Linked DNA regions of Thalassoroseus pseudoceratinae. The protein of the gene in region 1 interacts with the protein of each later gene in a pairwise test. Links are inferred from orthologs where the notes say so. Each region holds a gene or a part of one and is shown on either strand. Other genes may lie near its edges. The genes, in order: ribD and accC.

Evidence for each region.
Region 2: the proteins of ribD (region 1) and accC interact in binary tests that used the Escherichia coli proteins (3 or more experiments, as listed by UniProt). The link is inferred for Thalassoroseus pseudoceratinae from one-to-one orthologs.

The regions. Positions count from the first base shown.
Region 1 is NZ_JAALXT010000007.1:399,194-402,455, reverse strand. Bases 129-3,065 are described here. They hold ribD (bifunctional diaminohydroxyphosphoribosylaminopyrimidine deaminase/5-amino-6-(5-phosphoribosylamino)uracil reductase RibD), read left to right. Parts: upstream 129-1,001; coding sequence 1,002-2,129; downstream 2,130-3,065. Other genes in these bases: G6R38_RS24035 (sialidase family protein), read right to left, coding at 2,163-3,065; G6R38_RS24045 (SEC-C domain-containing protein), read left to right, coding at 129-732. Also shown: more of G6R38_RS24045, read left to right, coding at 1-128; more of G6R38_RS24035, read right to left, coding at 3,066-3,161; G6R38_RS24030 (glycoside hydrolase family 5 protein), read right to left, coding at 3,226-3,262. UniProt on the Escherichia coli protein: Converts 2,5-diamino-6-(ribosylamino)-4(3h)-pyrimidinone 5'-phosphate into 5-amino-6-(ribosylamino)-2,4(1h,3h)-pyrimidinedione 5'-phosphate.
Region 2 is NZ_JAALXT010000002.1:281,242-284,384, forward strand. The notes cover bases 106-2,923. They hold accC (acetyl-CoA carboxylase biotin carboxylase subunit), read left to right. Parts: upstream 106-751; coding sequence 752-2,095; downstream 2,096-2,923. Other genes in these bases: G6R38_RS06745 (M24 family metallopeptidase), read left to right, coding at 106-145; accB (acetyl-CoA carboxylase biotin carboxyl carrier protein), read left to right, coding at 186-698; G6R38_RS06760 (Minf_1886 family protein), read left to right, coding at 2,381-2,791; G6R38_RS06765 (hypothetical protein), read left to right, coding at 2,788-2,923. Also shown: more of G6R38_RS06745, read left to right, coding at 1-105; more of G6R38_RS06765, read left to right, coding at 2,924-3,143. UniProt on the Escherichia coli protein: This protein is a component of the acetyl coenzyme A carboxylase complex; first, biotin carboxylase catalyzes the carboxylation of the carrier protein and then the transcarboxylase transfers the carboxyl group to form malonyl-CoA.

The DNA.
Region 1 (3,262 bases):
GGTGATGAGAAAGCTCGGATTCCGCTGGCCGCATCGGTCTACGTGTTCGACGCCTTCTGCGATCGCAACGCGTTCATTCTCGATGTGCCGGAAATGATGCAACGGCTGGAACTTCCCGCATCCGAGCCGATCGAAGTCACCAACGACCTGCCCTTGGGTTCGTTCTCGGTGATGAAAATGCATCGCCTACCAATCGATCAACTCGACGATACGCAACTCAACTACGTGTTGAACCGTGCGTTGTTGCTGCGGCATAACAAGTTCCTCGAAATGACGCTTCGCGAGGCTTTGTCTCGGGAGAGTTGTCGAGGATCGCTGGACTTGGACCGTGCGTTGTACACGCTGTGCGAACTCGCCCGCGACCGCAACGATCGGGAAGCGGCGTTCGATTGGATTCGCCAAGGCAAAGAACACGCAGCCACCACGGAAGACGCCTTCGCTCAGATCGTGCGATGGGAAATCCGTGAGTTGTCACTCCGAGTCGAAGACCCGACCGACGCCGAACTCATGCCGTTCGCGCAACAGTTGCTCGATCGTTACGCCAAGAAAATTCCTCAGTTGGCCGAACACGTGCAAATGGTCTTCGAAGCGTACGGGTTGCAACTTCCCGAGCGGGTCGAAGTTGGCGGCGTGAGCGGTCAAGTTTCGAGTGGCGGCCTGTGGACACCAGACTCCGCCAGTCAAGCACCGGAGAACGCGACCCGGAAGCTCTGGATGCCGGGTGAAGATTAGATCGAATTCCGGTCTTCTGTGTTCGTGATGGCCAAAAAAAGACGTTGTTTTTTTGGCCTCATGAGACGGAAACCGCTACGATCAGGAGTAACCCGATCGAGTTGTTTGTCGGAACTTCTTGTCGGTGAGTTTGGTTGTTGATACGTTTGATGATATTGGGTGTCACTGACGCAGCTGGTGGCACTCAATCAACGATTCGAGGTTGATTGCATTTCTCGCAACATTCGTGAATCTTCCTGATCACGATAATTTCGCAGCACGGATTTTTGATGGTCGCACGGTTGGACACGCACGAAGAAGCCATGCGGTGGGCGTTAGAGCTTGCCGTTCGCGGCTTGGGCATGGTCGAGCCGAATCCGGCAGTCGGTGCAGTCGTCGTGAATGCCGACGGTGAAGTCATCGGCGAGGGTTGGCACGAACGGTTTGGCGAATCCCACGCCGAGGTCCACGCACTCGAGCAAGCCGGCGCGGATGCCAGCGGAGCCACGTTGTACGTCACGCTGGAGCCGTGCAATCATCACGGAAAAACGCCGCCGTGTGCTCAAGCTGTGATCGACGCAGGCATTCGGCGAGTCGTCATTGGCACGCACGACCCCGCTCCTCATACTGCCGGGGCCGGTGTTCGAGCCCTCGAAGCGGCGAATATCGAAGTCACGATTGGCGTATTGGAAGACGATGCAAAATCGCTGATTGCACCGTTCTCCAAATTGATCCGCCTCGGTTTGCCGTTCGTCCATGCGAAATGGGCGATGACGCTCGATGGAAAAATCGCCTCGCGAACCGGGCAATCTCAGTGGATTTCCAACGAGTTGTCCCGGCGAACGGTGCATCATCTGCGAAGCCGAATGGACGGCGTTATGGTCGGCATCGGCACGGCCATCGCGGACAATCCGCAACTGACCGCGCGTCCGCCCGGACCACGCTCGGCAACCCGCATCGTCGTCGATGCTCTGGGCCGATTGCCGTTAGACAGTCAATTAGTCCAAACCGCTGGCGAGCATCCCGTGTTGCTCGCCACTTCGGAACGGGCATCGGCCGAGAGCATCGAACAATTCCGAGCCGCCGGTGTCGAAGTTCTTGTGTTGCCCACGACCGCCGATTCCGATGGCACATCGCCGAAGGTTTCACTTCCGGAATTGTTCTTGGAACTGGGTCGGAGGAAGATGACGAACGTGTTGGTCGAAGGCGGCGGTGAGTTGCTGGGACAATGTTTCGATGATGACCTCATCGACGAATGCCACGTGTTTGTGGCTCCGAAACTGCTCGGCGGAACCGATGCCATCACCCCACTGGCCGGTTTGGGGTTGGAAACCGTCTCGCAAACCCCGCAACTCGAAGAAACCGTGGTTCGTCCGCTTGGTAGTGATGTCTACATTCGCGGACGAGTCGTGCGTTGAACCCCGACACGGTTTCGATCTGGCTTCGCGGTTCTACTTCGGAGCAACTTCCACCTTGGCCAGATAGATGGCCGTTTTGCCCTCGTGAGATGAGTAATAACTCACCCACAGCATGTCGTCATGCCAAGCGAGACCGGCGTAACTGGTGTCGCCGCCGGAGGGAAGTTTCAAAGCTTCTGTGAGTTTTGCATTTTCCGGATCGAGCCAACAGATCGACGTCCGAACCGGCGAGTCATACAACCGAACCGCCGCCAAAAAACGACCGTCCGGAAGACGAATCATGTGCGGACCGCCGATCCGCTTATTGAGCGATTTCCACTCCCATTCGGTGTACGGTGGCGACGATTTGCCAATGTAACCGGAGTTCGGTTTTCCATCCTGACGCAACAAGCAATAGCCGGTGTCGTCGGGTGTGAACACGACAGACGTTTCGTTCGGGTAAGTTCCCTCGACCGCCACTTTCTCAATGAGCGTGTCGAAAGTTTTTCCATCGGAACTGCGGAACAATCGCAAACAGCGATCTCCCTTCCCACAACCGTAACCGAATCCGTACGCCTTGTTATCTTGCCAAGTGATTCGCCAAAGCCAGTTGTCGTGATCGCCGACTTCGTATTCTTGGCTCCAGTTTCGACCGTCCTCGGAGAACCAAACGAGCGATTGGTGCTTGTAGGTTTTCGGGTCGTTCATGGCTTCCGCTCCAGACAGCATCAAACGCCCATCCGGAGTGGTCGTAATTTTGGCATCGCGGAGGTCGGAGTCGTCGGAAGTGACCAACGCCGCCGATTTCCAATCCTTGCCATCCACCGAAGTGATGACCCGCAACGCTCCATCTGCCGAAACGTGACCTTTCCCCTCTCGAAACACACAGAACCAGCGATCCTGAAACCGAATTAAATCCGTAAACGCATTGTGGGGAGCGTGGTCCCAAATGCGTTGTGATTCGACGAGTCGTAACTCGCTTTCGTCTTCGGCCTTCAAAGTCGTGACGAGCAGGCAACTCGCGATGAGTGATGACGTTAACAGTTTCAGCACAGTTCAGTCTCCCGGTATCAAAGGGTTGGTGAAATCCTGGTGATTGCAAATCGAGTCCGGTGCGTTATCGCTTCATGTCTGCTGAGTTCTTCTGGAAAAAT
Region 2 (3,143 bases), on another replicon or contig:
CATGGTGATTACCGTTGAGCCGGGAATTTACATCCCACACTGGGGTGGAGTGCGGATCGAAGACGACGTACTCGTCACGAAAGACGGCTACGAAGTGTTGACGTCCGTTCCCAAACAGTGGGATGAGGCGGTTGTGGCTCTGTAATCATCAGGCAGCGGAAAACGAGAGTCAAAGAGGCAGAAAAATGGATCAGGAGCACAACGACTCGCCACAGGCTTCGGAAAGCGGTTCGTTCGATCTCGATAAACTCCGAGAGTTGGTCGAGATGATGGAAAAGCACGAACTGACAGAAGTTTCGCTCCGACGTGGTCGAGAACGCTGGCATCTCAAGCGGGGACCGCAAGAGGTCTACCAGACGACACCGGCTGCGTTTGCAACACCAGCTCCCGCACCAGCGGCACCTGCACCGACACCGGCAGCCAGTGCGCCCGCAGCAGGGGAAGCCGAACCGGCGAAACCTGGCATGGTCATCAAGGCGGAAGCCGTCGGAACCTTCTACACGGCTGCCTCACCGGATGACCCACCGTTCGTGCAAGTTGGCTCGCGGGTCGAACCGGATACCACGGTTTGTCTTATCGAAGCCATGAAGGTGTTCAATCAAATTCCAGCAGGCCTCAGCGGGACCATCGCAGAGGTTCTCGTCGAGAACGGCGAAGCTGTCGAATACGGAACACCCCTGTTCCGAGTCACCCCGTAACCCTGTGACTGTCCGCGAAATTCCAGAGCCGCGACCGACGTCGTCGAGAAATCATGTTCCAACGCATTTTGGTGGCCAACCGAGGCGAAATCGCCCTGCGAATCATTCGAGCCTGTCGTGAGATGGGCATCGAAACCGTTGCGGTCTACAGTGAAGGCGATCGCGACGCGCACTATCTGAGTTTGGCGAACGAGGCTTATTGCATCGGCCCGGCGTCCGCATCGGACAGCTACTTGAACATCAAGCAGATCATTTCGGCCGCCGAGGTCGGAAATGTCCAGGCGATCCACCCCGGGTACGGGTTTCTTTCCGAGAATGCCCACTTTGCGGAAGTCTGCCGGGATTGCAAAATTGCCTTCATCGGACCACCGCACGAAGCGATGGCCAAACTTGGTGATAAAGTCACCGCGCGGGAAATCGCGGAGTCAGCGAACGTCCACACCGTGCCGGGTAGCGATGGCCTTCTGACGACTGAGCAAGAAGCATTGGAGACGGCGGAGCGGATTGGTTATCCGGTCTTGATCAAAGCCACCGCTGGTGGTGGTGGGAAGGGCATGCGAGTTGCCCGGAACGATATCAGCTTGAAAGCCGGTGTGAAGCAAGCCGCACAGGAAGCGGAAAAGGCGTTCAAAAACGCCGGTGTTTATCTCGAAAAATACATCGAGCGTCCGCGTCACGTCGAAGTCCAGATTCTGGCCGACCAACATGGGAATGCGGTTCACCTCTGGGAACGTGATTGTTCCTTGCAGCGGAAGCACCAAAAACTCGTTGAAGAATCACCCGCACCGAATCTGCCGTTGGCCGTCCGACAAGATATCTGCAAGTCCGCCGTTCGGTTGGTTCAAACGGCCGGTTACTACAATGCGGGAACCGTCGAGTTCCTCGTCGACCAAGACAACCAATATTACTTCATCGAAGTGAATGCCCGGATTCAAGTCGAACACCCGGTGACGGAGCAAGTCACGGGAATCGACCTAATCAAACAGCAGATTCGAGTGGCCGCCGGTGAGGAATTGTCCCTGCGTCAACGTGATATCGAGTGCAACGGATCGGCTATCGAAGTTCGGATCAATGCCGAAGATCCCGACAACGACTTCCGTGGCTCACCAGGACGAATCACCAAACTCCGTTTGCCAGGTGGGCCCGGTGTTCGGTTTGATTCCCATGTCCACGAGGGATATTTCGTCCCGCCGTACTACGATTCGATGATCGGCAAACTCATCGTGCACCGAGAGAGCCGAGCCGAATCCATTGCTTGCATGCGTCGTGCCCTCGACGAATTCGAAATCGAAGGCATCAAGACGACCATTCCACTACTGCGGAAAATCTTCAATCACTCCGCATTCAGCGATTTCCAGGTCGATACCACGTTTATCGAACGCACCTGGATGAGCTGATCGGGCGACGGTTCAAGTCGGAAGAATACGGGCTTGTGTTCGCGGAATCGCTTCGGATTCCGCGGAAAGACTTACAACGGGCGAGACTCGTCTGCGCTGATCCTCGCATGTGGTGATTGCCTCGACGTACAAACGTCCGGGAATTCTTTTCAAACAACATCGAGACTCGGATTGCCAGAGGTCGGAAACTTGTTATCCTGAACCTCAGAGGCCCGCGATGGATTGTGCGACCTCCATGATTGTGAACCAATCATGCATTGATCCTCCTGACTCAGACAACTGCCCATGCCCACCACCAGTAAGTCTCGCCAGGCGACCGCACGGTTTCGTTACCATCACAATGCCTACCGGTTTCTGTTCTCGGCACTCCGTCATGTTCAAGACGAACGCCAAGACGACCTCGGGCTGGAATCGAGCGACGACTCTGACGATGCCCACGTCACCGGCCAGGAATTGCTGGAAGGTGTACGAGAGTTGGCTCTCTTGGAGTTCGGTTGCTTGGCCACCACAGTGTTTCGACGCTGGGGCGTGACGTGCACGGAAGACTTCGGCAAGATGGTTTTCGAAATGGTCGATCGCGGTGAAATGCGGAAGACTGAACAAGACTGCATCGAAGACTTCATCGATGTCTACGATTTTGAAACTGCGTTGGATCAGGGGTATCGGATCGACGCCAGCCAGGCGTTCAAGCGGTGAACTCGGAAAGTCGGGCCACGCCGAAAACAACCGATTCTACCGCTGAAACCAACGTGGTCACGATCGATGCCGTCACCGACATCAAACACCGCCGCTGCTTATTTGCGGCAGTGGCTTTCGGGGCCATTTGGTTGACCGCGCTCGCCGTTCTTGCATGGCAGACCGCGAATCCGGTGACCGTCAACCAAGGGCAGATTCTGCGGTCGACGAGAATCGTGATTGGTACTCTCGACGAAGATCGTGGATTGCTCATTGTCGAGGAAGAACGAATCGATAATGAGGCATTCCCACCGAATGTCGTGGTCACGAATCTCGACCAAACCCGACTGAAATCTGGTGAGCGTTATATTGT